Regions from separate parts of the Pleomorphomonas sp. PLEO genome, predicted to be linked through region 3. Evidence: riboswitches for the same ligand, from Rfam matches in the RefSeq annotation. Region 3 holds a riboswitch; each other region holds the start of a gene.
The links. Region 3 has a riboswitch for cobalamin ahead of AB6N07_RS05495 (ribonucleoside triphosphate reductase). Riboswitches for the same ligand answer to the same signal wherever they lie in the genome.

Region 1 (10,811 bases), 690 kb from region 3:
TGGGCGATGTCGTCGCCGCCGGTGCGCATTGAGGCCGAGGCCCAGACGTCAAGCACGATGGATTTCGGCCAGTCGCCATGGTCTTCTGCGTAACGGGCAACCACCTCCTCGGCGGTGCGGGCGCCGATTTCCATGGCGGTACGCGTCGGCACGCCGCGCGGGTCGATAGCATAGAGGTTGCGCCCGGTGGGCAGCACGTCGAGTCGTCTTGGTCCGGGCGCACCCGATGGACCGGGCGCCACGCGCCGGCCATCAAGCGCGGTCAGCAGACCTTCCCGCTCGGCACCGGCCGAGGCGAGGAAAGCGTCGGTCGCCGAAAGATCACCACCGAGAGCCTCCAGATGAGTGGCGACGCGGGCCTCATCCGGCGCCCGGCCGAATACGTGCAAGCCGTCGGTGATGCGCATGTCCTTGACGTCGCAAATCCAGGCATCGAGCCGCGCCAGCTTGTCGGCCGGGTCGAGATCGATGGACAGGCCGGCCGCTTCGGCGATACCGGCTGTTTCGGCCTTGTCGATCAGCACGGCGGCAAGATGCTTGGCCCGCCGTGGATCGAGCGCCTGGGCATTGGCAAATTCATCGACCAGCATCTCGATTTCGGCGATGTCGCCGTACGCGCCGGCGCGGGTCAAGGGCGGCGTCAGGTGGCCGAGGGTTATGGCGGCGATGCGGCGCTTGGCCTGTGCTGCCTCGCCGGGATTGTTGACAATAAAGGGGTAAACGACCGGCAGGCCGTCTGTCAGTACCGTCGGCGCACAGTCGGCGGACAAACCCGCCGCCTTGCCCGGCAGCCATTCGAGCGTGCCGTGGGTGCCGAGATGGATCATGGCGTGGGCGTCGAAGCCGTACCTGAGCCAGAGGTAGAAGGCGGCGTAGGCGTGGCGCGGTGGCAAGTTGGGATCGTGATGGTCGGCCGCGCGACGATCGGGTCGACCACGATCGGGCTGTACGGCAATGACGAGATTGCCGGCAACGATCGCCGCCAAGCGGAAAGCACCCCCGCCGACCGATGGATCGGCCTCCGGCGTGCCCCAGGTGGCCCGCATCGATGCACGCAGCGCCTCCGGTAGCTCAGAAAGCCAGTGGTGGTAATCAGCGAGCGGGATATCGATCGTCGCCTGCCTGCCTTCCAGCGCCGTGATCAACGCCTTCTCGTCTGGCAGCACTCCGACATCGTAGCCGGCAGCGCGGAGATCGTCGGCGACGGCGATGAGCGAAGCCGGCCCGTCAAGTCCGACGGCATAGGCTGTGCGACCGCCCTTGCCGGAATAGTTCGAAAGAATGAGACCGATGCGGCGATCAGCACGCGGCGTTCGCCTCAATCGTGTCCAGCCATCGACGAGCCGAACCAGGCGAGCGATGCCGCCCGAATCCGGTCGGTGGCGGATCGGTGTGTATTCGAGCGCCTCGGCACGGTCGCTTGGCGCCTTGAAGCTGATGACTGGACCGTCCAGGCGACCGTCGACCTCCGGCAAGACGACGCTGATGGCAAGATCGGTGGCCGACAAACCGCGTGAGGAAGCCGTCCATGCCTCGCGCGACAAGGTGGAAAGCGGAGCCTGGATCACGGGCACGTCGGCAGCGTCGAGAAGGGTCGTGCCATCGGTGCGGCGCGCGGAGAAGGCGGTGCAATTGACGATGGCGTCCGGCTTGAAGGTGGCGATGGCCTCGCGGAGTGGACCGGCAACGTCCGGATCCTTGAGCGAGGTGACCCAGACAGGCTGCACCGTGAACCCGGCTGCTGCCAGCGCTTGCGTCGCCGCCTCGATCGGCGCGGCATCGCCGGCATTGACCAGCGCCCGATAGCCAACGACAAGCACCCGTCGGTTGCCAATGTCACCAAGCCTAGGAAAGAGGCCAAAGGCCGGCTGCGGTGCCGGTTCGGCCCATGCCGTGTTGCGTCCCAAACGAGCAGCAATGAAGGCGAGCGCGGCGGCGACATTGTCGGGACCGCCGAAGCTGAACCAGCGCTCCAGGAGATCAAGATTTTCCGCCGGCAACGTCGACGCCTGGGCAAGCCGGGGATCTGGCCGGTCGTCTCCCGGAATCAGCGCAAGCTCTATGCCCTTCGATCGCGCCAGCATGGAGAGTTCGTCAACACCGTAGCGCCAATAGTCGGCGCCGCCGAGCAAACGCACCAGCACGAAGCGGGCCTTCGATGCCACCTTTTCAAGATAGAGATCGACGGAATAGGGGTGGCGCAAGGCGGCGAGCGAAGCCAGCCGAAGGCTCGGCGCGTCGGGACCGAGCCTGCCGTGCACAGCGGCGACGATGCCGAGGTCGCTGTCGGAAAACGACAGCACGACGATCTCGGCCGGCGTCTGGCCAAGATCGACCGCCGCGACGCTATCGTCGAGGGAGCGAATCTGTTCGGCCAGAATGTGCAAGGCGCGCCCTTTCCGTTTGGGTCAGGCGAGGGCGGCGCGGATGGCCGTCTCGTCGATGCCCCTTTCGCCAATCACCACCAACGCGCTGCGGCGCGGCCCGGACGGCCAGGGCTTGTCGAAGGCATGGCGGAAGCGGCCGCCGACGCCTTGCACCAAGAGACGCATCGGCTTGCCTGCAATTTCGACGAAGCCCTTGATGCGCAGGACGTCATGCGCCTCGGCCACTGCCTTCAGCCGGGCCATCAGGCTTTCCGGATCGCTGACTGCGCCGACCTCGACGGCAAAGGTCGAGAAGTCATCGTGATCATGGTCGCCGAGACCGTCGTGATGGCTTGGCCGGTTGGCCAGATCGTCCTCGGCGGCGGAAGCCAGGCCGAGCAGGATTTCCGGCGCAATCTCGCCTTCGGAAGTCGGCACGACACGCACCGCCTTCGGCAGCGAAGCTGCGATGTCCTGTATGACGCGAGCCAATTCCTCGGACGAGAGCAGGTCGGTCTTGTTGAGCACCACGAGGTCGGCAGCGAGAAGCTGATCCTCGTAGACCTCTTCAAGTGGATTGTCGTGATCGACCGATGGGTCATCCTGCCGTTGGGCGAGCACGGCCTCGGGATCGTCGGCGAACCGGCCGGCCGCCACGGCGGCGGCATCCACCACGGCAATGACGCCGTCGACCGTGAGGCGAGCGCGCACATCCGGCCAGTCAAAGGCCTTGATCAGCGGCTTCGGCAGCGCAAGGCCGGAGGTCTCGACGATGATGTGATCGGGCCGGCGCGGCCCACGGGTCAGCGCCTCGATGGCCGGCAGGAAGTCGTCGGCAACGGTGCAGCAGAGACAGCCGTTGGCGAGTTCGACGATCGCATCCTCCGGACAGTCGGTGGCGCCGCAGGATTTGAGGATGTCACCGTCGACGCCGACATCGCCGAACTCGTTGACGATGAGCGCAAGACGACGGCCACCGGCGCGCTCGATGACGTGGCGGATCAGCGTCGTCTTGCCCGAACCGAGAAAGCCGGTGACGATGGTGACGGGGATTTTCGACTGGACGTTCATCGGCGGGTCTCCGGCTGCGGCGGGATGCGGGCAACGAGGCCCGATTTCAAAAGAGGCGGTCGCTCACGCCAGGGCACGCGGCCATCGTCGCTCGCAGCGTAACGCTCGGCGGCGGCGATCACTTCGTCGGGATCGGCCGCGTCGGCGGCGACATAGGTCCACCTGTCCGGCGCTGCCAACGCGACGGTGACCGGCCGTTTGCAGACCGACAGGCAATCGACGCCGGAAAGCAGAATATCGCTTTGTCCCTCGAGACGGCTGGCAAGAGCGGCATGAAGACGGGCGCCAGCTCGGCAGGCGTCGTCATCTCCTGCCGCGCGGCAGCTGAGACAGACGTGTAGGGTGACCGGGTATGCCGTCATGGCCGGCACTCCGGAAACGTCAATAGACGGCGGTCGAAAACCGCCGAGGCACGCGTCATGATAGGTCCTTTCCCGCCCCACCGGCGGTCTCGACATCCATGCGCGGCGGCAGGTCTCCTGGCTCGCGGTTCGTTGCCGGATACGGCCTTCCCAGTCTTTCGACCAGTGGCACGCTAAGCATCCGGCTCGCCGCTCACAGTTGCGGGGGCAGCTGCGGCTTTCGGAGTTTTCCGATTCCGCATTCCCTCTTTCGCCCTCCTCCGGGAGGAGGGACCGTCACGCCCGGCCATTTGGGGCTTGTTGCGAGGCAAAGTCAACCGAGCGGCGGAGCTGCCATCCTTTACGCCCCCTTAAACCGCCTCATTTAGGGTAAATCGGATGCTCCACGGGCTATGTAGCCCTGATGGAAGGAGTTGCGGCGAACGATGCGGAGCGACAGACGGAACATCCGACGCGAGCGGGCCGAGCCGACGTTCGAGGCACCGTCCCGCGAGGACGATTTTTCCGCCCGCGAGGGTGATCGCTTCACGCCGCCCAAAAGCCTGCCCAATTCCCGCAGCGGCCGATCATCGAGATCCGAGCGGATCGAACCCAGCTTTGATGGCGAGAACTACGACAGCGAGGAGGCGGAGATGTCCGAACAGCAGCCGCGTCGTCGCAAGTCCTCCCAGCGCAAGGCAAAGCGGAGCCGGCGGTCCGGTATGGGACTTTTCGGCCGTCTCATCTACTGGGGTGTCGTTCTTTGCATCTGGGGGCTGATCGGGGTTGCCGGCGTCATCGGCTACACCGTCGCAACCATGCCGCAGATCGACGATTGGAAGGTGCCGCCCCGACCGCCTAACGTGGAAATCGTCGATGCCTCGGGCACGATCATCGCCAATCGTGGCGACACCGGCGGCGAGGAAATGAAGCTGTCCGAAATGTCGCCGTTCCTGCCCGAAGCGGTGGTGGCCATCGAGGATCGACGCTTTTACCATCACTTTGGTGTCGACCCGATCGGCCTTTCCCGCGCTTTGGTCACCAACCTCTTCGCGCATTCGGTCGTGCAGGGTGGCTCGACACTGACCCAACAGCTTGCCAAGAACCTTTTCCTGCAGCCCGACCGCACGTTGGAACGCAAGCTGCAAGAAGCAGTGCTCGCCCTATGGCTGGAGTGGCGGTTCTCCAAGCAGCAAATCCTGGAGATGTATCTCAATCGCGTCTATCTCGGCGCCGGCGCCTACGGTGTCGACGCGGCGGCGCAGCGCTACTTCGGCAAGTCGGCCCGCGATCTCAACTTGGCCGAAGCCGCCACCATCGCCGGCCTCCTCAAGGCACCGTCGCGCTACGCGCCGACCAATTCGCCGGAGCTGGCCGCGACACGCGCCAAGGTCGTGCTCGCCGCCATGGTCGACGAAGGCTATGTCAGTCGTGACGACGCGGCGCGGGCGACGGCTGTAGGCGCACCATCCTCCCCGGCCAAGAGTGGTTCGGCCGCCAACTATGTCGCCGATTGGGTGATGGATCTTTTGCCGGGCTACGTCGCGCGCTATCGAAGCGACATCGTGGTGACCACCACCATTGATGCCCGCATGCAGGCGGCGGCGGAAAGTGCCGTCCGCACGACGCTCGACAAGGAGGGCGTCAAATACAAGGCGAGCCAGGGCGCTCTGGTTGCCGTCGACAATGACGGTGCCGTCAAGGCGCTGGTCGGCGGCAAGGATTATGCGGCAAGCCAGTTCGATCGGGCCATCGAGGCGCGGCGCCAGCCAGGTTCGGCTTTCAAGCCCTTCGTCTATCTTACCGCCATCGAGCACGGCTATTCGCCCGATTCCATCGTTGTCGACGAACCGGTCTCCATCAATGGCTGGTCGCCGAAAAACTATGAAAATGAGTATCTCGGTCCGGTGACGCTGACGACGGCGCTAGCCCGCTCGCTCAATACGGTGGCCGCCCGTCTCACCGCCACACTTGGACCGGATAACGTCGTGCAGACCGCTCGCCGCGTCGGCATCGTCAGTCAACTTCACGACAATCCGTCGATCGCCCTCGGTACGGGCGAGGTGACGCCACTTGAGATCACCGCCGCCTACGTGCCCTTTGCCAACGGCGGCTGGGGCATCATCCCCTATCTCGTCGAGGATATCCGTACCAAGGAAGGCAAGGTCCTGTTCCATCGCCAGGGCGACGGCCCCGGCCGGGTGATCTCCGATGTCGCCGTCGGCACCATGAACCGCATGCTGTCGGCCGTTATCACCGATGGCACCGGACAGAAGGCGCTCCTGTCCGATCGTCCGGTGGCCGGCAAGACCGGCACCAGCCAGGATTTCCGCGACGCTTGGTTCATCGGCTACACCAATGGCCTCACGGCGGGGGTCTGGCTGGGCAACGACGACAATACGCCGACGAAGAAAGCAACCGGCGGCGCGTTGACCGCGCTGCTCTGGAATCGCTTCATGACGGAGGCGGTCCGCGAATTGCCCGTCCGGCCGCTGCCGGGCGTCGAGCTGGTACCGCCGCCTACCAACGTGGGCGTCACATTTGCGACGACGGATGGCTTGCCGGTGCAAGGGCCGCAGACGCCGAGCGCCCAACCCGCACCACCGCTGAACGTGCCGGTCTCCCAGCCCAGTCCCGAGGAAAAAGGGTTGTTGCAGCGCCTGTTCGGTAACTGAGCGGGCCACAGGTCGTCACGGCAGTCGGTGCAAACCAGCGCCATTCTTGTTCAGCCAAGTCTTGGCCGCGTCCGTCGCCGGGCAAAGCCTTTCGCAGATCGTCCAGAAGCGATCGGAGTGGTTCATCTCCTTGAGATGAGCAACTTCATGGGCGGCGACATAATCCAGAACGAAAGGCGGCGCCATGACGAGCCGCCAGGAGAAGGCGAGTACGTCGCGTGCCGATGCCGATCCCCAGCGCGAGGTGGTGTCCTTGAGGCGGATCGCCTGGGGGTGGACGCCAAGCGTCTCGGCATGGCGCGCCACGGCGGCGGCAAGGTCGGCTCTCGCCTCTTTCCTGAGGTGATCGGTGAGGCGGCGACGGACATGCGGCGTCTCACCGGGCACCTCGATCGCTGGGCCATCATCAAGGGCGACGAGGCAGACGCGGCCACGCGGCGAGCCTGTGGAGACGACGCGGTGGACGACGCCCCGAATTGGAACGGCGACCGGCACTTCCGGCATATCGGGCCGGGCTGCGAGTCGCGCGGCGATCCAATCGGCATGGCGGGTCACAAAGGCCTTGGCTTCCGTGAGCGATCCACGCTTGGGGATGGTGACGATCGCGCCATCGCCCCGGCGATCGAGCCTCAGCGTATAGCGGCGCGCCCGGGCATTCCGCCGCACCGTTACTTCGACCAGGCTCTCGCCAGCGAGGATCGGAAAGCTCGCGGGGGCCGAACGCTTGTTTTCAGGCTTTTGGAGGAAAGGCAGACGAATCGGCATCACGGGAGTGTAGCGGTGCCGTCTCTCACGACAAAGCCCCCGCACCTGGGATCGGTGCGAGGGCTTTCGGCTTACCGGTCGTGGAGGGACCCGGATCAGGCCGTTGGGTTGCGGCTTGCCTTGAAGCGATCGAACTCTTCCTGATCCTTGGCGCGGCGCAGGTTGGCAAGGAACTCGTCGAACTCGTCGCGCATCCGATCAAGGGATGCGCGCTCTTCTTCGAGACGCTTCAGTTCAGCGTCGCGGTAGGAATCGAAAGCGCTGTTGCCAGTCGAGGCAGCGCGATAGGTATTGAATCCGCCCCGCTGAAAGCCGGCCCGACGGGCAGCGCGCTCAAGATCAGGGCGAAGATCGTTCCAGCGAGCACGCATGCGATCCCCCCAAAGTATATAGGCAAGTACTGCCAGGCCGATCGGCCAGAAGATCACGAAACCGACAATCATTGCCGCGATGGATAGCGGATGAAAGCCGGGTCTCATCACGCAGCTTCTCATTTTTCTTCCCTTTCGGAGCATTCCGAACAACGATACCGAAGTGGCCCCGGTCAAAGCCGCCTTCAAGAGCAGATGAGGACTTTTTTGGAATTGAACCCGGCGCTGTTTTTGATGGAGCTGTTCTGATCTTGCGGACAGAAACGCGCCGAGCGGAAGACGATTCGGCTGGTCGGCGGCGAGTTGATCCGCCATCTCCCGTCCATCGCTCGAACTGACATCGGCGATTCGCTGTCGTCATCGCCTTTGGTCGGCGCACAAGGTGCGTCAAGCACGTAAAAAAACGCAAAAAGTGACCCGTGGACCATCCTCGGCGCGATTTTCAAGCAGCAGAAACGCTAACATCTGTGATAAGACTAGGGGTGGAGCGGTTCTGAAGGCGGGCGGTCTGGCGTGTCATTGCCAAAGCAATGGTGCGATGTGCCGGGTACAAAGACGAATTCGGCGGTGGAATAGCTCTCTTGAAACAAACTGGCTCGATGCAGCTCTCCGCGGGCATCGGTCTGGAGCTATGTTTTGGCGGAGACGAGAAGACAGAATGGGTAAGGGTAAGGATTTCCGCCCGCCGCGGCGGCGTGGCGGATTTGATGACGACATAATGCCGTCGTTCGACATTCGTCCCGAGCGACCGGCGCGCAGTTTCGGCGGTCCTTCGCCGTACGATAGCGCTCCGCCGACCGGCCCAGTGGTCGAGGCGACGGTATCCTGGTTCAACCCGGAGAAGGGCTTTGGCTTCACGGCCCTCACTGACGGTTCGGGCGATGCCTTCTTGCACATCGGCCAACTGCAGGCGCTTGGTCGCGACAGCGTACCACCGGGCGCCACGCTGAAGGTCCAAGTGGCCCAGGGCGCCAAGGGTAAGCAGGTCGTCAAGGTGCTCGAGGTCGATGAAACGACCGCGACGCCGCAGGCGCCGCGCGGCCCGCGTCCGGGTGGCTTCGGTGACCGTGGCGGCTTCGGCGGCGGCGACCGTGGCGGTTTCGGCGGCGATCGTGGCGGCCCGCGTCCGGGTGGCTTCGGCGGCGGTGACCGTGGCGGCTTCGGCGGTGGCGGTGATCGCGGCGGCTTCGGCGCTCCGCGTCCGCTGCGTCGGTCGGTTGATACCTCCTCGGCAATTCCGCTTGACGGTACCGTCAAGTGGTTCAATCCCGAGAAGGGGTTCGGCTTCGTGGCCGGCGAAGACGGTGGCAAGGACGTGTTCGTCCATATCTCCGTCTTGCAGTCGGCCGGCATGGGACCGTTGACCGATGGTCAGCGCGTCGCCATGAAGATCGTCGAAACCCCGAAGGGGCGTGAGGCGGTCGAGATCAGCCTGCTCGACTGATCGACCCGCATAACAGCAATCAAAGTTTTCGGGCGGCGACAGATTGTCGCCGCCCGAAAGTTTTTTGGGGTGACCGTCACACCTCTGGACGAGACTAAACTGCATTCGTCGGCAGCTTTGGCGGATGAAGCCGCTCTTACGGCATGCGCACGACGAATAGCTTTCGGGTCGTCTCCACCACTTCCCAGATGCCGGAGAATCCAGGTCGCAGGATGAAGCTGTCGCCGGTTCTCAGCACGCGCGGCGTTTCCTTACCGGTCTCGTGTACGATGGAGATCCCCGAGAGGATGGAGCAGAACTCCCACTCGTCATAGACGACGCGCCAAGCGCCCGGTGTCGATTCCCAGACGCCGGCATACAGTTTTTCAGCGTCGCGTTCCTCGACAAGCCACGTCCGACTCCTCGGATTGCCTTTGATGATCCGATCGGGATCGGGGCCGCCATCCTCCGGCTCGACGGAGGTGAGATCGAAGCCGAGGAACAGTGCATCGTCATCCATGGCGAACCTCCCCTTTTTGTCGGCAATTACCACAGATCGTAAGCTTTTCAGCCGATCCCGTAGATACGTGTGGCATTGCGGTGGAACAGTTTCTCTCGCTCGATCTCACTTGCGCCCTCAACAAGGCGATGCGTGGTTTCGATCCAATCCCTAAGAGAAGCGCGCTGCGCTGACCAAGGCCAATCGCTTCCCCACACCACGCGATCCCAACCGAAGGCTTCAATGGTGGTTTCAACCACCGGCCTGAGATCATCCAAAGTCCAGCCTTCACCAACCGTGCCGATGACGCCAGAAATCTTTGCGACGACGCCAGGGCGACGGGCGAACTCGAAGAGTGCCATTTTCCAGGCTGCAAATAGATCCGGCCTTGACGCTGAGCCGCCACCGCAATGATCGAGCACGAAGGCGACGCCGGGACAGGCATCGACAAGTTCGGCGGCGATGCCGAGCTGGTCGGCGCGCACACAGATGTCGAACGTGAGGCCGGTGTTGGCGAGACGCTTGACGTTTTCACGGAATGTCGGCGCCCGCGAGAGGTCATCCGGCATCACGTGCAGAATACGCCGAAAGCCTCGAATGAACGAATCCGCGCGGGCACGATCGACTTGAGCGGCGAAATCGGCATTCTCCGGCCTGGCGTTCACGATGGCGGCACGAATATTACGGGCAGGATTCCCAGCAAGGCCGCGAATGAACTCGGTTTCGCGATCGATGTCGTCCTCGGCAACGTCGACCTCCATGTGAAGGCAGTCGGTGACGCCGAGCGGATGGGCCTCGGCGGCATAGCGTTCGTAGGTCCAATCATGCGCGGAGAGCATCGGCTCGCTGCCAAGCCACGCATAGGTCAGCCTCTCTCGATAGATAAGATGCAAATGCGTATCGATCAGACGCGTCGGAACGCTCATTATAAGCCTCGGGCGGACACAGGGTGGTTCCCGCGGAACAGTAAAGGAAAAAGGCGGGGTCAGGAGCCCGACTAAGGTTGCAAGAGACCACAAGATGCCACGGCGAGCGGTCGTTTGCCGCCTTCCCGGCGCTGTCGTCCTGCGGTAGAAGCGGAGACTGCCGATTTCTCCGGGACGCCCCTCACATGAAACTGATCCGCCATGGCGCCGTCGGCGCCGAAAAGCCAGGCCTCGTCGATGCCTCCGGTCGCCACCGCGATCTCTCAGCCCACGTTGCCGACCTTGCCGGCGCGGCGCTGTCGAAGGCCTCGCTAGCCTCAATTTCCGCCATCAGCCCGGAGAGCCTGCCACTGGTGCCGGAAGGTACGCGTCTT
Region 2 (7,911 bases), 330 kb from region 3:
TCAATTTCATGTTCGATTTCATCAATCGCTTCGTTAACGTTTCAAGTCCTGGAGTCGCTGCCAGCCTTGACGCACTATTCTTGGAACCAGGCTGGCGCCAATGCCTCAGAGAACCCACCCCGCAAGGGAGAGCCGAGTCCGAACATCGGAAAATAGTTCTTATAGAAGCCTTTTCGGGCACATTAGCGCGAATTGGCAACTATCCATTTGTTGCGGAGACCACTGTCCTGAGACCCACCGTAGACCGACCGCTCTATAGTCTGATCTATGGAACCCGCAGCCCGGCTGGGCTAGAAGTATTTCGGGAATGTCAGATCAAGGCACTGCGCAAGCAGGACAAAGCACGTGGAGTCGCCAAGTTACAAGCATCCGTAGCAGCTAGCGAGCAGGCAGAGTTATTCGAATCTTTTGCTCAAATGGCGCCCGACCCAGCCGAAGCCTATCTGGCGCAAGAACTGATCAACGCTAAAGCATCGCTGCTGGATCTGGTACCAGCGGGACCATCGATTGCGATCTGGGGTGACATTTGGCCCAGAGTACTCGGGCGCCATATCGTAAGCCGTTCACAACTCAACGCCGTCGCTAGCGATCTACGGAAATCGGGCCACCTGAACTTCCTGGACTGGGCTCCCCGCAAACGATCACCGGACGATCACTATCGGGTCCAGCGCGCCGAACAAACATGAAGCTTCCAAACTTCGCGGAACATTCCGCGCGACACAGAACAGCGGCGACAATCCATCTATGTAAATCTTTGCCCGCCAATCTCATTCCTCGGGCGGCTTTGCCTCCATGCCGTCATCTGGTACACGACGACGATGAGCGCCACGAACGCGGTGCCGCTGATCACCAAGCGGTGAACAGTGATGTGGAGAGCCAGAGGCGATAGTTCGCCGACCGCCGCCCCCGACCAAACGCCTGCGCCACTCCCTGTCGACACCGAGCAACGCGTAGTAAAGATCGGTCGGCCATCGGCGTCGCATCCCAAAACGATGGCCAAGCATGAAGCCCCCTGTCAGCCGTGTTCGTCGGGCGCCTGCTTTGGCTGTACCGACCAGGTCGCTGGTTTGTCGGCTTTGTCGGACTCCGCTGCCGCTGCCGTCGCCTGCACCTTGTCGGGTTTGTGGTGGGCGGGGGCGTAGATCGCGTAGACCTGCATGGGCTTCGTGCCCATATTGGTGATGTTGTGCCAGGTGCCGGCGGGAACGAGGACGCACCAACCGTCCGACACATGCTTTTCAAACGTCAGCTTGTTCTTGGCCTCTCCCATCTGCACGCGACCGCTGCCGGAGTCGAGACGCAGGAATTGATCGGTCTCCGGATGCACTTCAAGGCCGATGTCGCCGCCAACGGGGATCGACATCAGCGTCACTTGCAGGTAGCGGCCGCTCCAGGCAACTGAGCGGTAATTGGTGTTTTCCTTCGTCGCGCGCTGAATGTCGAAAGTTTGCGGCTGCGGACCAATGTCCTTGATCCTGCTACCAATGTTGTCCATGGCTGACCTCCCTGAAATGGTGCGATACTTCCCCGCCTCTTATTGCCCTCGGCAATTGAGTATTCATCGCGATGATAGAATCGCGACATCCATCGACCGAGGGTAGGCCCGGAAAATACTCAGAGCCCGCACGAAAAGGACTTAAGTCCGATAGTCGTATGTCAGTCTGTAGGTAGCGCCGACGAGGTTGAGGCGTCGGGATGGCACCGAGCGATCTGCCCGGTTCTCGTCGAGATCGATCGGCCCGTGCCGTTTGACGGCGGCGCTGGCGATACCCTTGAGGATGGCGCCCCTGAGATCGCCCTTCCGACAGGCGAGGCCTTCGGCCCTGAAGGAAGGATAGCCCGGCCCCTCTGGCAACGATGAAAACGCGCCAAACCTTAGTAATCAAACGTATTTGTGAGTAATATCCGAGCCTTCACCGCAAATTCGGCGAGGAATACTGTCTTCATCTAGCCATGGGGTAACCTCAATTTTCAGCGGTTACTTAAAATGGCTACAGGAGAATTTACCCCCAAACCGCTCAGCACTGGCTGCCTCACTGGCCATCGGACTTGCCGCGCTCGGAGTGTCATCGGTTTTGCCCTGACATTGAAGGTGGGGTCCACGGTCGCGATACCGGCCAAAGGTTGGCGCCGATCAACGGCGTTCCCTCGCGGCGGTTGCACACTCCAAGGAGTCCCGACATGTTATGGAATGCCTCCAAGATTAAGGGCTACGCCATCGCCGCCAGCGACGGCGATGTTGGCACCGTCAGCGACCTGCTGTTCGACGATGAAAGCTGGCTCATCCGCTGGCTCGTCGTCGAAACCGGCGACTGGCTCACCCACCGCAGGGTGCTTCTCCCGACGTCAACGCTGGGACACGCCAATGAGCGAAGCCGGGAGTTCTCGGTCAAGCTGACGATGCGGCAGGTCGAAAATAGTCCGGATATCGACACCGAGCGGCCGGTGTCGCGGCAAATGGAAAACAACATCTACGGCTACTATGGCTGGAGCCCCTATTGGGGAAGCGGCCTCTATATGGGTGGCGGTGGCTACGGCAGCGTGATGGGCGCACCCATCCTGGCACCAGAGCCGGATACACTGCGTTTCGAGAACGAGGTGCTCGAGGCGCATCGGCGGCATGATGATCCGCACCTGCGCAGCGTCAAGGCGGTGGACGGCTATCATATCCATGCCACCGATGGCGATATCGGCCATGTCGAGGACATGCTGGTCGAGGAAGCGGACTGGAGCATCCACTACCTCGTGGTCGACACCAAGAACTGGTGGCCGGGGCAGAAGGTGTTGATCTCGCCGCGCCTGGCCAAAGACATCAGTTGGGCGGACAAGACCGTTGCCCTGAGCGTCGACCGGCAGGTGGTCAAGAACAGCCCGGTCTACGATGCCTCAACGATCGTCGATCGCGATTACGAGAACCAGTTCGGCACCTATTACAGCGGGTCCGACGCGGGCCCCTTCCACAGGCGGCCTCCGCTGAATGGTCTGCATCCTTGATTGCCAAGCGCTCGGCGCTCTCGGCGGGTTTGATGCCGCCGGGAGCGGCCACTTTGCCAGACGGATCCTCGGACGCGGCAAGCTGAGGATGGTCGCGCGCTCGCGGGCACGTCTTTCTCGACGCCTCGCCTTTGGGAGTCCATGGGAGTCCACCCGCGCCTATGTGGACTCATGCCTCCTCATGCTCCCTCGCCCACCAGCCCAACCCGCAGGCTCTTGTTGCAAGCCCTCATCTCGTACACCGCGACGATCAACGCCACGAACACCGCGCCGCTGATTGCCGTGCCGAGGTCGATGCTGTGGAGGTCGTGGGCCAGAAGATTGGCGGCGGCGGTGCCGGCGGCGACGATGAACACCACCGCCAGCCAGTAGAAGCCGAGGTCGGTGTAGAGGCCGTTGCGCCCGATGGTGAGCAGGAAGCCCAGGGGAATGGCGAACACCACCATCGCCCCGAAGTTGCCGAAGCCGAGCGGATAGGCGGCCGCGTCGCCCCCCACGCCGCCGAGCACGCCGGCCATGAGCAGGGTGGCCCAGTAAAAGCCGGCCACCGGGATGAAGTCGCGCTCGTCGGCCGACGGTTCGCGGAGGCGCCAGACAATCACCGTGATGGCGAGCAGCAGGCACAGCACCGGCACCGACGCCAGCCTGACGTGGAGATCATGGAGCGCGTTGGCCACGTTGGAGGCGGCGGCGACGCTGAGGATGACCGCCGCCCAGAAGTAGAGCGTGCTGGTGTATTTCAGGAAACGCTCGGCCAGCAAGACGAGCGCCAAGTCGCCGAGCAGATAAGGCAGCCCCTTGAGATGGCCGAGACCGAGCCCATCGGCGAGAAAATCGCCGAGGCTGGCGCCGAACACGCTCGCCACGGCAAGCGACAGCCAGTAGATACCATTGATCTTCGGAAGGCATCTCATGATGTCACCCCTTGGTTTCAGAGTCGGACCGAAACTCTCAGTGGCGCGAGGGAACACCACGAATTGGCAAATTCAATGGTGAGGCTGTGGCGATTTGTCGTAACCCGTCATAATTGAGCGCCCAGCAACACACCGATACATTTACGGCAACCGGCCGTCGCAACGGGTAAGCTAGCTCAGCCTGAGCGACCACCGGTCGCCATGGCGCGTCAGCTCGCAGGCCGACCAGGGCATGGGATCGAGGCGCCAGATCATCGACAGCGGCGCCTCGAGCGCCGCCGTGAGGGCGATCCTGACGATCGTCGCCGGGCACAGCGCTACGATGGCCCCCGATCGTTCCTCCAGCCCGGCCAGCCAACCGCCGACCCGGTCCCGCGCGCTGGAGATGGCTTCGCCGCCATGCGGGGCCGCCGCCATATCCATTCGCCAGACCTCGAAGCCAGCGGGATCAGCGCCGGCGATCTCAGTCATCGTCCGGTTCGCCCAGTTGCCATAATCGAGATTGGAAAGCGCCTCGGCCACCTCGGCCGGCACCCGGACGGTGGCGTTGGGGCCAATGGCGATTTCGGGTGCGTGGATAAGGTGATCGGCTTCGCTAAGGCAGCGGCGCACCGTCTCCGGCAAGCTCTCGAAGGTCAGGTCCAGCCGATCGCGGCCCGGAAAGCGCGGGGCGCGGCGGTCGTTGTCGGTCGGCACTGTGATCAGCGTCAGGCGAGCGGCCATCCCCATTCCTCATCGATCATTTGCGATTGACAGGCATCGGCACTTAGCGGAGGGTGAGCGACGATGTTGAGCGGAAGCCGGTGAAACTCCGGAGCGGTCGCGCCACTGTAATCGGGCTGAAACCCGAGAGCCAGACCTGTTCGCCATCCTTCTGTCATCGGGACGCGCAATCCCAGGAGGCTTTCCATGTCCAGCATTTCACGCACCGCTCCCCTGTCGCCGCCGGCCGCCATTCCGCTGGGCGAGGTTCTGCCATGGGCCGTGTTCGCCGGTCTGCTACTGATGCTGGCGGTGTATTTCGTCGGCGCCGAGGAAGGCGCGACCTCGCTGTTCAACAGCATGTACGTGCATGAATTCGTGCACGACGGCCGCCACCTCCTGGGTTTCCCCTGCCACTGAGGCGTCTTTCATGACTGGAAAGCTTTTGCTGCGCGGCATGATTGCCGGCGTGGTCGGTGGCCTCATGGCCTTCCTGTTCGCCCGCCTCTATGGCGAGCCGCTGGTCGATTTCGCCATCGCCTTCGAGGAGCAGGCCAGCCACGCGGCCGGAGAAGCCGCCGAGCCCGAGCTGGTCAGCCGGGCAACGCAGGCCGGCCTCGGCCTGCTCACCGGCGTCATCGTCTACAGCGCCGCCCTCGGCGGCATCCTGTCGCTGGTGTTCGCGCTGGTGCTCGGCCGCTTCAGCGCCCTCGGCGCCCGCCCGCTCGCCGCGCTGCTGGCACTCGCCGGTTTTGTCGCGGTGATCCTGGTGCCGGCGATCAAATACCCGGCCAACCCGCCAGCCGTCGGCAGCCCGGAGACTATCGTCATCCGCACCCAGCTCTACTTCATCATGCTGATGGTATCGGTCGCGGTGATGATCGTCGCCTTCGCGCTGGCGCGGCAGACTTGGGCGCGCCTCGGCGCCTGGAATGCCGTCCTCCTCGGCGGCCTTGCCTATATCGCCGTCATGGCGGCGGTGATGACGCTGCTGCCCGAGATCAACGAAGTGCCGGAAACCTTCTCCGCCGTCATGCTTTGGCGCTTCCGTCTGGCCTCGCTCGGCCTGCAAGCGATCATCTGGGGCGCGCAAGGCCTGTTGTTCGGCTTCCTCGCCGAGCGGCTGCTGTCCGGCGCGGCTCCCCAGGGCGCGCGCCGCCTCGGCCGCGCGTAAACCGCATGCTCGACATCCATCCGGCTAGGGTCGCCGACCAGGGAAAAATCGTCCAGCTCTGGCACCGGGGATGGCACGAAGCGCATGCCGCCCTCGTGCCGCCCGAGGGGTTGTCCTTTCGCACCGAAGGCCACTTCGCCATCTGGCTGAAAGAGGCGAAAGACGCCTTCTACGTGGCGAGGGACGGCACCGAACTCATCGGGTTTGTCTCCGTCAAAGCAGCGGAAGTCGTCAAACTCTATGTCGGCACATCCGCCCGTGGAACCGGAACGGCGCATGCGTTGTTATCGTTCGCGGAACAGCTTTTGTTCGCCGATGGGGTGTCGGAGGCCGAACTGCTTTGCACGGCCGGCAATAGCCGCGCCGAAAGGTTCTATCAGCGGGAGGGCTGGCACCTCACAGACACCTTTGACGATGCGCTTTGGATGCCGAAGGGCGTCAGCCGGCAATTCATCGTAGCGACCCATCGCTTTCAAAAAACCCTGATACCGGCGACCTGAAGGCTCTCTGTGCCAACGGCGGCGGCGTCAACAATAAACGGGGAGCCTTGTGCCTATGTCAGCTTCGGCCAGCGTGTTTGCGCAATCCTTCTTCCACGGAACCAGGGCCAACCTGCGGCCGGGCGACCATATCGTCGTCGGTCATTCTTCGAACTTTGGCACCCCTCAACCGCTTTCATGGGTCTATTTCTCGGGCACGCTGGACGCGGCGATCTGGGGCGCCGAGCTTGCCGCCGGCCTTGAGCCCGAGCGCATCTATGTCGTGGAACCCACCGGGCCGATCTTCGACGATCCCAATCTGACGGACAAGAAATTTCCCGGAAACCCGACGTTATCCTATCGCTCCCGCGATCCCCTCAGGATCATCGCGGAAGTGACCAAGTGGCAGAGCCATTCGCCCGAACAGGTGCGGCAAATGAAGGAAGGCCTGGCGCGCCTGGCGCGTGAAGGCGGCCAGCCCATCATTGACTGACGGGCAAGCGACCGCCCCTCTGACCAACCCCACGCTTGGACACCGCCTGCCGCCGCGATAAGGGATATCGATGACCCTTCAAACGCCTCCCTCTCGCCACGAGACCGATCGCCTGGTGCTGCGCCCATTCGCCGACGGCGATTGGGGCCAGTACGCCGATTATCACGCCCGCCCCGAGGTCTACGCCTATCTCTATGCGCCGCCGCCAACCGGGGACGCCCTGCGTGAGAAATTCGACCGCGTGCTGGCCGCCCGCTTCGAGGGCGACGGCGATGTTTACCGGCTGGCCGTCACCGTGAAGGCGGGCGGCGCGGTGGTCGGCGAGGTTCTGCTCAAGCTGGCCAGCCGAGACGCACTTCAAGGCGAGGTGGGTTACATCTTCAACCCCGTTCACGCCGGCAAGGGCTACGCCACGGAAGCCGTTGCCGCCCTGCTGCGGATCGGCTTCGAGGCCATCGGCTTCCATCGCATCTTCGCCCGCCTCGATAGTGCGAATGCAAGATCGGTGGCGGTCGTCGAGCGGCTGGGCCTGAGGCGCGAAGCGCACCTCATCCAGAACGACCGGTTCAACGGCAAGTGGGGCGACGAATATATCTACGCCCTGCTCAAATCCGAGTGGATGCAACGTTCCAACCAAGGGGCGGCCTTACGCGGCAGTTAGATCGAAGCCCGCGCGACAAGCTCATCGAATAGGTCGTCGATCGCCCGCTCGTCGGCGGCATCGACGATTCTGAGCCCGCCCTTAAGGGCCGCATCCTTGAACGCGGCATTTTCCCGCAAGGACCGATCGATGAAAGCGTCAATCAGGCCACGTTCGGCGCCGTCGCGCTGCTCATAATCGGCCGCCGACCGCATGCGCCCGCGCAGAAACGCGTCATCGGCATGCAACAGCACGCCAAAGATCTCATCGGAAACAATGGGGGCAATGTACTCGGGCCTGAGCGCCGCGCCCTCCAGCACGAACGGCCGCCCGGCGTCCCGCTCCACCTCGATCCTTTGGCGGATCGCCGGCCACATGTTCTCGTGGTGCACCTTCAAGAACCAGTGGATCGTCTCGGGCGACAGCCGCGCATAGAACTCGGCGACGGGCGCCGGGATCCCCAGCCACGGCCGGCCAGGATGCCGCCCGAGCTTGTCGGTGGACATCCCCGCCCA
Region 3 (10,811 bases):
GCTCGCTTCCAACTCGGCGCGCGCCCGATCAATAGGCGACCAGCAGTTCCGCGTCCTGGCAGCCCTTGCTCCGGAATGGCTGCCGCCGTGTCGGCGCCAGACCCAGCATGGCAAGATCAGCATCGAGGTGAGCGAGATCGGCTTCGGCAAGCAGCGACGGATGCACGGTGGTTCGAACCTCAAAGGCGACGCCGCTTCCCGCCAACGCAAGGAGGCTTTCGCGCGCCCGCGTCCCGCTTCCCACCACTCCCGTGACGCGCTCATAGTCGGCAAACGGCGCCTTGACGTCGAAACCGACCCAGTCGAGGTACGGCAAAAGGCGCGCAAAGCGATCGGGATAGGGGCCGGCCGTATGCAGGCCGACCCGGAAACCCAGCGCTCTCACGGCGGCGACGGCTTCCGGCAGCATCTTCTGCAAAGTTGGCTCGCCTCCCGAAAACACCACGGCGTCAAGGAGACCTCGCCGTTTCTCAAGAACCGACAAGACCGCCTGCCAGTCCGGCCCGGCACCACGGCCGGGCGGGATCAGGTCGACGTTGTGACAATAGCGGCAGGCGAGCGGACAGCCTTGGCAGAATACCGTGGCAACCAGTTCGCCCGGCCAGTCACAGGTCGACAGAGGCGAAAATCCGCCGACCGCCAGATTATCGACGGGCATCGGCAAGGCTCTTGCCTTCCGCGAACGCGGTCCGTTCGGCGAATTCGCTTTTCTTGCCCTTGTTGAAGGACGAGACGGGGCGGTGATAGCCCATCACTCGCGTCCAGATTTCGCAGGGCTGGCGCTCGTCGTTGGACAGAAGGGCGGCGGCATCGTTCTTGATGGCAGAAAGCGGCTTGTTCATCTGAAGTCTCCTTCGCAAATCGTTCACTCGGCAGCGGCCTGCTTCTGGGCAAGCCTCTCGGCATCGCAGATCGGACAGAATTCATGCTCTCCAGCGAGATAGCCGTGCTTTGGGCAGATGGAGAAAGTTGGCGTCACCGTGACGTAGGGCAGGCGGAAATTTTCGAGAGCTCGCCGGACGAGCTTCTTGCAGGCCTCGGCTGACGACACGCGCTCGCCGAGATAGAGATGGAGCACGGTGCCGCCGGTGTAGCGCATCTGAAGCGGCTCCTGGCGGCGCAGCGCCTCGAAGGCGTCGTCCGTAAAGCCGACCGGCAACTGGCTGGAATTGGTGTAGTAGGGCGCATCCGGCGTGCCTGCCTGTAGAATGCTCGGAAAGCGTTTCTTGTCCTCGCGGGCGAAGCGGTAGGTCGTGCCTTCCGCCGGTGTGGCTTCGAGATTGTAAAGGTGCCCCGTCTCCTCCTGAAAGGCGACGATGCGGCTGCGGACATGGTCGAGCAGACGGATGGCGAAGGCCTCGCCCCACTCCGTCGTGATGTCCTCGGTATCGCCGGTGAAGTTGCGGATCAGTTCGTTGACCCCGTTGACGCCAAGCGTCGAGAAATGATTCCGGAGCGTGCCGAGATAGCGCTTCGTATAGGGAAAGAGGCCGTCGTCCATCAGCCGCTCAATGGTCTTGCGCTTGATCTCCAGGCTGGTGCGGCCGATGGCCAGGAGTTCGTCCAGGTGGCGCAACAGTCCGGTCTCATCACCCTTATGGAGGTAGCCTAGACGGGCGCAGTTCACCGTGACGACGCCCAACGATCCCGTCTGCTCGGCCGAACCGAACAGACCATTGCCGCGCTTCAGAAGCTCCCGAAGATCGAGCCGCAACCGACAACACATCGAGCGGACCATGTTCGGCGTCAGCTCGGAATTGAGGAAGTTCTGGAAGTAGGGCAACCCATATTTGGCCGTCATCTCGAACAGGCGCGTGGCGTTGTCGCTCTCCCAGGGGAAGTCGGGCGTGATATTGTAGGTCGGAATCGGGAAGGTGAAGACGCGTCCCTTGGCATCGCCAGCCGTCATCACCTCCATGTAGGCGCGGTTGATGATGTCCATCTCCGCCTGCAGATCGCCATAGCGGAAGTCCATCTCGGCGCCGCCGATGACCGGCACCTGATCTTTCAGGTCATCCGGGCATACCCAATCGAATGTGAGGTTGGTGAACGGCGTCTGCGTACCCCAACGCGAGGGGACGTTGAGATTGTAGATCAGTTCCTGGATCGATTGCCGCACCTCTTCATAAGTCAGCTGATCCTTGCGGACGAAGGGAGCCATGTAGGTGTCGAACGAGGAGAAGGCTTGGGCGCCAGCCCACTCGTTTTGCAGCGTGCCGAGAAAATTGACGATCTGGCCGACGGCGCTCGAGAGATGCTTGGGCGGCCCCGCCTCCACCTTGCCCGGCACGCCATTGAGGCCTTCGGTGAGCAGCATGCGGAGCGACCAGCCGGCGCAATAACCCGAGAGCATGTCGAGGTCGTGGATGTGGATGTCGCCGTCGCGATGCGCCTTGCCGACTTCCGGCGGGTAGACGTGGCTGAGCCAGTAGTTGGCCGTCACCTTGCCGGAGACATTGAGGATGAGACCGCCCAGCGAATAGCCCTGGTTGGCATTGGCATTCACCCGCCAGTCGGCGCGTTCGAGATACTCGTCGATCGAGGACACCACGTCGACGACAGTGTTGGCGTCGCGGCGAAGGCGCGCCCGCTGCTCGCGATAGACGATGTAGGCGCGCGCCGTCGCAAAGTGGTTGGCCGAGATCAGTACCTGCTCGACGACGTCCTGGATCTCCTCGATCGACGGCATACGCTCGGCGAAGCGGTGGGCGATCACCTTCACTGCCTGCATCGCGAGGAGCTGGGCCTCGGCGCTGGAAAACTCGCCACTTGCGGCACCGGCGCGCTCGACGGCGGAACGAATCTTGTCGGCATCGAAGGGGGCGAGCGCGCCCGATCGCTTGAGGACGCTGAGAGGCGGCTTGACTGGAGATATTTCCGACATCGTTCCCTTGCACCGAATTCAGGGCAGAGAACGGAAGGAACGCAATCGACAACGGCGGAGACGGACTCCGGCCGTGCGTCGACGACGATCCACCGGTGCACCCCGCCCGAGGACAAATCAACTCGGCTGGGGCAGGTCTCCTGGCTCACGGGTCATCGCAACCGTTCCGTCTTCCCAGTACCCTAGGGCACCAGTGACTTCCGTGGAACGGGCACTCGCCGCTGACAGTTGCGGGGGCAGCGCCGGACTCGCACCGGCTTCCCTCTTGGCTCCAGATGTTGTGGCATCTGAAGAACCTCAGCTCAACAACTAGTATTTCGTGCCTCACGAGTCGGGTCAATGAAAGACGCTCGCGGTGAGCGGTTCTACCTATACGGCCTGTGAACGGATTGTGGATCGCTGGCCGAGCGCGCCCATTCGACGGGCTGACCCAGCCGGCCCCGCACATGCAAAAAGGCGCCTGCCACCCACCGATCATCGGTCGTTGGCGCGGCGCCTTCTTTGAAACGATACAGAAAACTAAGCTGGTCACACGTACAAGGGTACGGAACATATCTGCTCGCGCCCTAAGTCCGGATTTGCCCCCCAAAAAACACGAAGACTCCCGGCGAACACCATATCCGCAGCAGCCTATGGCTTGCCGCGGAAAACCGTGTCAAAGGCGATCCGTTTGAAGCGATCGAGCGGCTCCGGGCTGCGCTCGACTTTCATACGCAGGATCGCCCCTTCCCATGAGGTCAGCAGGAACTCGGCCAAGTCCTTGGCCGGGAACTGGGTGTCGATCTCTTTTGCTCTCTGCCCTTCTTCGATGCAGCGCTCGAACGGCTCCAGCCACTCCCGGTAAATCGCGGCCAGCCGCTCGCGCAGCACCTCGCTTGCCTGCGACACCTCGATGCTGAAATCACCGATCAGGCAGCCGCGCAGATAGCCGTCGGCGGCCAGGCGATCGGTAATGATATCGAGATAGCGGAACAATCGCTCGCGCGGCGTCAGTGTGTGGTCGTTGAGCGCCTCTCCGACCAGCTTTCGCGTGTGCGAGAAATAGTAGTCGAGCACCTCTCCGGCGAAGGCTTCCTTGGAGCGGAAGTGATTGGTGAAGGAGCCCTGGGGCACACCGGCGTCGGCGACCACGTCGCGCACGCCAGCCGCATGGTATCCCTTGCGGAACATCACCCGCAGACCCGCTTCAATGATGTCGTTCTTGTTCGATGGTCTCGGCATAGCTTGAAAATACGTACGTTCGTATTGATGGTCAAGTATACCAATTGAGCGTTGCGGGAGACTGCCCCGACACTCAGCGGCCGTGACGCCTGCTCCGCCCATGGCAGGGTCTCCACAAACAGAGCACGGCTTTTTGCCGGCGAGCCAGGCGACGTCTGGCAATTTAGGCAGAGCCCACGCGGCTCTGCGCGCGAGCCGCTATCCCAAGATGCTGTTCGTCGGCGATCCAGGAGCCCTCGTCTCGCCGGATTTCGCCAAACGCTTTGCAGCCAATCTCGAGAATTGCGAAGTCGTGCCGGTCGGCGCTGGCGCCCATTATCTCCAGGAAGATCATCCCGAAACGATCGCGTCCGGCGTGAGCCGCCTGATCGTCGCAACCACCCAACAGGCGTGCCGGGACCTAGAGAGTACCGGCCGAAACCTGAAACAGGCATAATTGGGCGATTGATTGAATTACGACCCCAAGCACGGTGGGCTTGCTGAGCCCACCGTATTCTCTGGAACCACGCGATGCCGGAATGGCCGGCCCTCGCTGCGCCGCATCTTCCACCACGAGACGACCCGCCGTAACGGACCATGTGGCGGCGCGGCCGCGCCTCAGACCATGCCGAGGGCGTTCATGTAGAGTTCGAGGATGGCTTCCGCCTCCTGGCGCTCATCCGGATCCTGCTTGCGCAGTTTTAGGATGGCCCTGACCGCTTTGACGTCGTAGCCGCGGCCCTTGAGCTCGGCCATCACGTCCTTGATGTCGTCCTGGAGCGCGGCCTTTTCTTCCTCGAGCCGCTCGACGCGTTCGATGAACTGCCGGAGTTCACCCGCCGCGACGCCGCCCTGCGATTCTGCCGATTCCATGCTCATGGGATATCTGTCCTGCCGATCTTGTCATTGGGTCCGGGCGGGGCTGCCGCCCGTGAGGCCGGCATGAAGTCCGAACTTCATGGGCCCGTCAACCATTTTCAAGCGTCCATTCACACGCCTGGCTCGTCGGCGCGCGATCGGTAAAAGACGGCGTCGCGCATCGCCGGCCGGCCCGCCAGCGGCGCGACCACCTCGAAAATCGTCTTCGCCCAGTGGTTTGCACCCGCCTCGTCGGCGATGTGATCCTGTCGCACCTCGATGAGAAGATGGGCAAGGCCGCGCGCCGTGCCGTGGTGATAGAGCGTATCATTCTTGAGCGCACCATCGTAGGGCTCGTTGTCGCCCACCTTGAGGCCGCGCGCCCGGAAGGCGTCGAGCGACGGAGTGACCATGCGGTCGTCGCTGTCCCAGAGAATCGCCATGTCCCAGGGGCGAGGAACGCCCTTCCAAGCCGGCGTGAAGGAATGGATGGACAGGATCACCGGCGGTACGCCAGTGCCGATCATCCGGTCGACCAGCTCGGCAATCGCCCGGTGATAAGGCCGGTGGAAGCGCTCGATACGTCGCTGCCGTTCGGCGGCGTCGACGCCGGCATTGCCTGGTACGATCGCCCCGTCGGAAAGCCGCATCACCAGCGTCGGGTCGTCCTCGCCGCGATTGGCGTCGATCAGCAGGCGCGAAAAGCGGGTCAAAAGGGCCGGCGCGCCGGTGAAGGCGGCGAGGCGACGGACAAGCCATTCGGTACCGATGTCATAGGCGATATGGCGCTCGAATTCTGCCGCCGGCAGGCCGAGATCGCCATAGGGCGGGGGGACCCGGTTGGACGCGTGGTCGGCGATGATCAGAAGGCCGCCAGCTTCGTTACCGGGCAGAAAAACGAAAGGGGAGTCGTCCGTCGGGTCCTGCATGGCTAACGATCCTAAATGCTGATATCGGTCGGATAAAGTCGAGATCCGTCCACTGGCCCACCGATCGTTCGACCGTTGCACATTCGCCGCGGTCCGCCCGGAGGCCGCCCCTCCAGGTCCGTTCATGTCCGCTGCCAGATCGCTGCCGCTATCCGCCCGCCCCGGTGAGGTTGTGGCCTTCCTCGCCCTCTGCCTGGGCGCCGTCGCCATGGGCATATCGCCGATCTTCGTCCGCATCGCCGACGTCGGCCCGTTCGCCAGCGCCTTCTGGCGCGTCGCCCTGGCAGTGCCGGTGCTGGCCATCTGGGCGGTGAGCGAGGGCGGCAGGGGCGCGCTTCTGGCCGCCTTCCGTTCGAGGGCCATCTGGCTCGCCGGTTTCTTCTTCGCCATCGACCTGTTCTTCTGGCACCTTTCGATCCTCCACACCTCGATCGCCAACGCCACCTTCCTGTCGTCGATGGCGCCGATCTGGGTGTTGCTGTTCTCCGGCCTGTTCATCGGCGAAAAGGTCGGCCGGCGCGAGGCCGGCGGCGTCATCGTCTGCATCCTCGGCGGCGCCGTGCTGCTCGGTGGCTCCTACACGCTCGATTCCACCAAGCTGATCGGCGATATCTACGGCATCGGCACCTCCTTCGGCTTCGGCACCTACTTCCTCGCCATCCGCGCCGCCCGCCGTGAGCACAGCACTGGCACCGTCACTTTCGGCGCCACCACGGTGACGGCGCTCTGCCTCGGCATCATCGCCTTTACCTTCGAGCAGAAGCTGCTGCCGTCCTCGCTGGCCGGCGCGGCGACGCTCGCCGCCCTCGCCTATGTCAGCCATATCGGAGGGCAAGGGTTGCTTGCTTTCGCCCTCGGCTATCTTTCCGCCGCCTTCTCGTCGTTGGTCATTTTCATGGAAGTGATCGCCGCCGCCCTCCTCGCCTTCCTGGTGTTCGGCGAGGCGATCGGCTGGAGCCAGGCGGCCGGCGGTCTGATGATCCTGGGGGGCATCTGGATCGCCCGGCCGCGATCGTGACAGACGCCCTCGGACACGACCAAAGACTGGAGCGTAAGCCCTTGAGGATGCGTGTTAATGCTGGAGCCAGACCGGACACGGCGGAACAGTGCGGGAGCTTGCGTAATTATACGTTGACATTTTGCCGTAGGTCACGCGATAAGGCGGGGCATTCTCCGATGAGCACCGGACAAGGATCGTTGGCGAGCGGAAAACCGATGGCGGCAGATAGGGGACCGGTACGACGGACGCGGCCGGCGATTTTTGCCGCGGCGCTGTCCTTTATCGCCCTCGCCGCGGCGACACCCGCCAAGGCCGATCTCAGGCTCTGCAACAAGACCGACGGTACCATTTCCGTGGCGATCGGCTACAAGGCCGCGGACGGCTGGCGCTCCGAAGGCTGGTGGAATATCGGCGGATCGAAATGCGGAACGCTGCTGACCGGTGCTCTCGCCTCGCGCTATTACTACCTCTACGCCGTCGACAGTCAGCATGGTGGCGAGTGGGGCGGCAAGGCGTTCATGTGCACGAGACGCAAGATGTTTACCATCGGTGGCGTCGAGAACTGTGTCGCCCGAGGCTATGAGCGGACGGGCTTTTTCGAGGTCGACACCGCCGAACAACGCAGCTGGACCGTACACCTCTACCAGCCGACCCAAAAAGGAAACGGGGCGAAATGAGACGAAACCGCAAGGTCAAGATTCTTGCAACTTTGGGCCCCTCCTCCTCCGACAAGGACATGATTGCCCGGCTGCATGAGGCGGGTGCGGATTGTTTCCGCATCAACATGAGCCACACCAATCACGAAAAGCTGCGCTACTACGTTTCGACCATCCGTGAGGTCGAGGCCGAAGCTGGGCGTCCTATCGGCATCCTCGCCGACCTGCAGGGCCCCAAGCTGCGCGTCGGCACCTTCGCCAACGGTCCCGTGTTCCTGGAGATCGGCGCGAAATTCGCCTTCCATCGCGAGAAGTTCGACGGCGACGTCACCGGCGTGACGCTGCCGCATCCGGAAATCATCGACGCCCTCGAGCCTGGCCATCGCTTGTTGATCGACGACGGCCGTCTCCGGCTGCGCATCGTCGAAAATGACCGCAAGCTGGCGATCGCCGTTGTGGAAGTCGGCGGCAAGATCTCCGACCGCAAGGGCGTCAGCCTGCCCGACACCGTTCTCACCTCGGGCGCCCTGACCGAGAAGGACCGCGCCGATCTCACCGCCGCGCTCGAAGCCGACGTCGACTGGATCGCGCTGTCCTTCGTGCAAGGGCCGGAAGACCTCATGGAAGTGCATGAGATCGTCGACGGCAAGTGCGGCGTCATGGCCAAGATCGAGAAGCCGCAGGCCGTCAAGCGCTTCAACGAGATCCTCGAACTGTCCGACGCCATCATGGTGGCGCGTGGCGATCTCGGCGTCGAGTTGCCGCTCGAGCAGGTACCGAGCGTGCAGAAGAGCATCACCCGCACCACGCGCAAGGCCGGCAAGCCGGTGGTCGTCGCCACCCAGATGCTGGAATCGATGATCCAGTCGCCGGTGCCAACCCGCGCCGAGGTGTCCGACATCGCCAACGCCGTCTTCGAAGGCGCCGACGCGGTGATGCTGTCCGCCGAATCGGCGGCCGGCGCCTACCCGGTCGAGGCGGTTCAGACCATGAGCCACGTCGCCGAGGAAGTGGAGAATTCCGAGCACTTCCATTCGATCCTGGCCGGTCAGCGCGGCGAGCCGGATGCAACGCCGGCCGACGCCATTTCCGCCTCCGCCCGCCAGATCGCCGAAACGCTGGGCATCGCCGCCCTCGTCTGCTTCACCGCCTCCGGCGCCACCGGCCTGCGCGCCGCTCGCGAGCGGCCGTCGACGCCGATCCTTGCGCTGTCGCCCAACCGCTCGATGGCCCGCCGTCTGGCACTGGTCTGGGGCATCCACTCGGTGGTGACCGACGACGCTCGCTCGCTCAACGATCTGGTGCAGCGTGCCAGCCGCATCTCGGCCGAGGAAGGCTTCACCAAGCCTGGCGATCGCATCATCATCACCGCCGGCGTGCCCTTCGGCACGGCGGGCGTGACCAACCTCCTGCGCATCGCCAGCATCGGCGCCGACGGCAAGTCGGGCATCTAGTGGCTCGACTCCGACGCTTGTGTTCGCTCGATGCCATCGAGCAAGTGTCGGAGTCAAAGCCATTGTTTCTATTGCAGCTTCTGAGTTTGACATTCGATCCGGAGAGTGATGCTCGACCGGATTCGAATGTCAAATTCGCGGCGCGAATGTCCTCGACATATTGTTGACGCTGCGACTGCCGTGACCAGATTGTCGGGCGGCAGATCCTTGCAAGCGGCGGATTTCGCCGACGGTTCACTCCGCGGATTTCCCTGAGCAGACTGGGATGGGAAACCTCTCTATGAACCTCTGGAAAATCCGCGATTATATTTTTCTGCTTTCGGCACAATCGACGTCGACATTGGTTGGCGCCGGCATGAATGTCGTCTTCCCGCTGGCAATCCTTGAATTCACGGGATCGTTGGCGACCGCCGGCATTGTCGGCGTGCTGAGATCCGCGCCTTACCTCGTCCTGAGCTTGCCATTGGGAGCGTTGGTTGATCGCTGGAACCGCCGTTACATTATGATGGCGTGTCAGCTCGGACGTTTGATCGCCTTTTTTGGTCTCGCCCTGACGGCCTATTACGGCGCCCTCAATCAGTGGCACATTTACTTTGTCTGCCAGATAGACGGCATCTTGTTCGTGTTCTTCAACATCGCGGAAGCTGCGGTTCTTTCATGTGTCGTGCCCAGTGCATTGTTACCTCACGCGTCCAGCACCAACGAAGCAGGCTTCGGCACCGCGATGATTCTGGGGCCTCCCGCTGCCACGATCGTCTACCAATTTTGGGGGATCGGCGGCACGCTCTTGGCAGGCGCTCTTTGCTACCTCGCGTCTTTCTTTCTGCTGACGATCATCAAGACGGGGCTGAACCCCGCCCGTCTGCCAACGCGTCAAACTCTGATCGAGGAAATAACGGAGGGCATTCGGTGGCTTATCGGTGCCCGCCTCGTTCTTCTGCTTGCCTGCATCATGGGAGGCCTCAACCTCATCAATGCCGCGATGCCGCTCATCGCGATCACGCTGGGGCAAACGCTGGGGGCCAGCAATGCGTCGATTGGAACAACGGTCGCTTGCGGAGGCGTTGGAAGCGTTCTGGGGTCGCTTTGCGGTCCGCGCTGGTTGCGCCTGCACGGATTCGGGCGAGGCGTGGCCTTCACCACTTGGCTGCACGCCGCGGCCTTCGGCGCGCTGATCTTCGTGCCGAGCTTGCCATTGCTCGGCTTGGTCTATGGTCTCATTATTGGCTTCTACTCCCTGTATGCGGTGATGCAGTTCGCCTACCGCATCAAGTCCGTGCCGGAGCGACTTCAAGGGCGTGTCAACAGTGCCTGTCGGTTGATAGCCTTTTCGCTTTATCCGCTCGGTTCGGCACTAGCCGGAGTTCTCTCCCAGTACTGGGGCGCGCAGGCTTCGGTCATGTCTTTCACGGCGGTCGCAGTCCTGCTGGCCTGCATACTCTCGCTGAGTCCATTTCTCATGCCGACGTGGCGTGAGGGCTGTGTTCGGGGAAGCTCTGCGAAGTGATCCCTGTTGGGAAGCGCGCCGAGAACGCACGGGCGACTCAAATTCCCCTCTAGACAAGGGCGGCCGGTTGAGACGGCGGCTTTTTTCCTAGCCTCAGATATCCCGGCCGTGGCTGCCGGCGACGATGGCCTCGATCGCCTCGTTGAGGCCGTCGAACTGTGGATCGACCACCTGCAGGCGTTTGAGCACCGAAAGCGCCCGATCGTGCTCATCGAGATCCTCGAGCAGCACAGCCAGCTCTTTCATTGCCAGGAAATGGCGCGGCTCGATGCGCAGCACGGTCTGGAAGTCGCCGAGCGCCTGCGACACCTGGCCGGACAGAA

Region 1: another riboswitch for cobalamin. It lies ahead of AB6N07_RS02345 (DUF1636 family protein); the one in region 3 lies ahead of AB6N07_RS05495 (ribonucleoside triphosphate reductase).
Region 2: another riboswitch for cobalamin. It lies ahead of AB6N07_RS07025 (CbtB-domain containing protein); the one in region 3 lies ahead of AB6N07_RS05495 (ribonucleoside triphosphate reductase).

The regions. Positions count from the first base shown of each region.
Region 1 covers NZ_CP166625.1:551,301-562,111, forward strand. The annotation lists gene cobN (cobaltochelatase subunit CobN) at 1-2,387, opposite strand, end outside; gene cobW (cobalamin biosynthesis protein CobW) at 2,409-3,437, opposite strand; gene AB6N07_RS02345 (DUF1636 family protein) at 3,434-3,799, opposite strand; cobalamin riboswitch at 3,889-4,092, opposite strand; gene AB6N07_RS02350 (transglycosylase domain-containing protein) at 4,225-6,453, shown strand; gene AB6N07_RS02355 (M48 family metallopeptidase) at 6,469-7,218, opposite strand; gene AB6N07_RS02360 (DUF2852 domain-containing protein) at 7,314-7,712, opposite strand; gene AB6N07_RS02365 (cold-shock protein) at 8,248-9,033, shown strand; gene AB6N07_RS02370 (cupin domain-containing protein) at 9,170-9,532, opposite strand; gene AB6N07_RS02375 (amidohydrolase) at 9,580-10,530, opposite strand; gene AB6N07_RS02380 (fumarylacetoacetate hydrolase family protein) at 10,623-10,811, shown strand, end outside.
Region 2 covers NZ_CP166625.1:1,573,955-1,581,865, reverse strand. The annotation lists gene tcmP (three-Cys-motif partner protein TcmP) at 1-686, shown strand, start outside; gene AB6N07_RS07050 (cupin domain-containing protein) at 1,016-1,495, opposite strand; gene AB6N07_RS07045 (hypothetical protein) at 1,637-1,855, opposite strand; gene AB6N07_RS07040 (PRC-barrel domain-containing protein) at 2,182-2,994, shown strand; gene AB6N07_RS07035 (hypothetical protein) at 3,174-3,908, opposite strand; gene AB6N07_RS07030 (histidine phosphatase family protein) at 4,080-4,631, opposite strand; cobalamin riboswitch at 4,670-4,790, shown strand; gene AB6N07_RS07025 (CbtB-domain containing protein) at 4,818-5,030, shown strand; gene AB6N07_RS07020 (CbtA family protein) at 5,041-5,784, shown strand; gene AB6N07_RS07015 (N-acetyltransferase family protein) at 5,790-6,284, shown strand; gene arr (NAD(+)--rifampin ADP-ribosyltransferase) at 6,340-6,756, shown strand; gene AB6N07_RS07005 (GNAT family N-acetyltransferase) at 6,827-7,417, shown strand; gene AB6N07_RS07000 (hypothetical protein) at 7,414-7,911, opposite strand, start outside.
Region 3 covers NZ_CP166625.1:1,238,262-1,249,072, reverse strand. The annotation lists gene AB6N07_RS05505 (anaerobic ribonucleoside-triphosphate reductase activating protein) at 29-658, opposite strand; gene nrdD (anaerobic ribonucleoside-triphosphate reductase) at 645-842, opposite strand; gene AB6N07_RS05495 (ribonucleoside triphosphate reductase) at 866-2,884, opposite strand; cobalamin riboswitch at 2,997-3,199, opposite strand; gene AB6N07_RS05490 (TetR family transcriptional regulator C-terminal domain-containing protein) at 3,515-4,105, opposite strand; gene AB6N07_RS05485 (hypothetical protein) at 4,314-4,541, shown strand; gene AB6N07_RS05480 (DUF2312 domain-containing protein) at 4,703-4,957, opposite strand; gene AB6N07_RS05475 (N-formylglutamate amidohydrolase) at 5,074-5,871, opposite strand; gene AB6N07_RS05470 (DMT family transporter) at 5,996-6,889, shown strand; gene AB6N07_RS05465 (DUF1036 domain-containing protein) at 7,087-7,548, shown strand; gene pyk (pyruvate kinase) at 7,545-8,981, shown strand; gene AB6N07_RS05455 (MFS transporter) at 9,262-10,488, shown strand; gene AB6N07_RS05450 (tetratricopeptide repeat protein) at 10,582-10,811, opposite strand, start outside.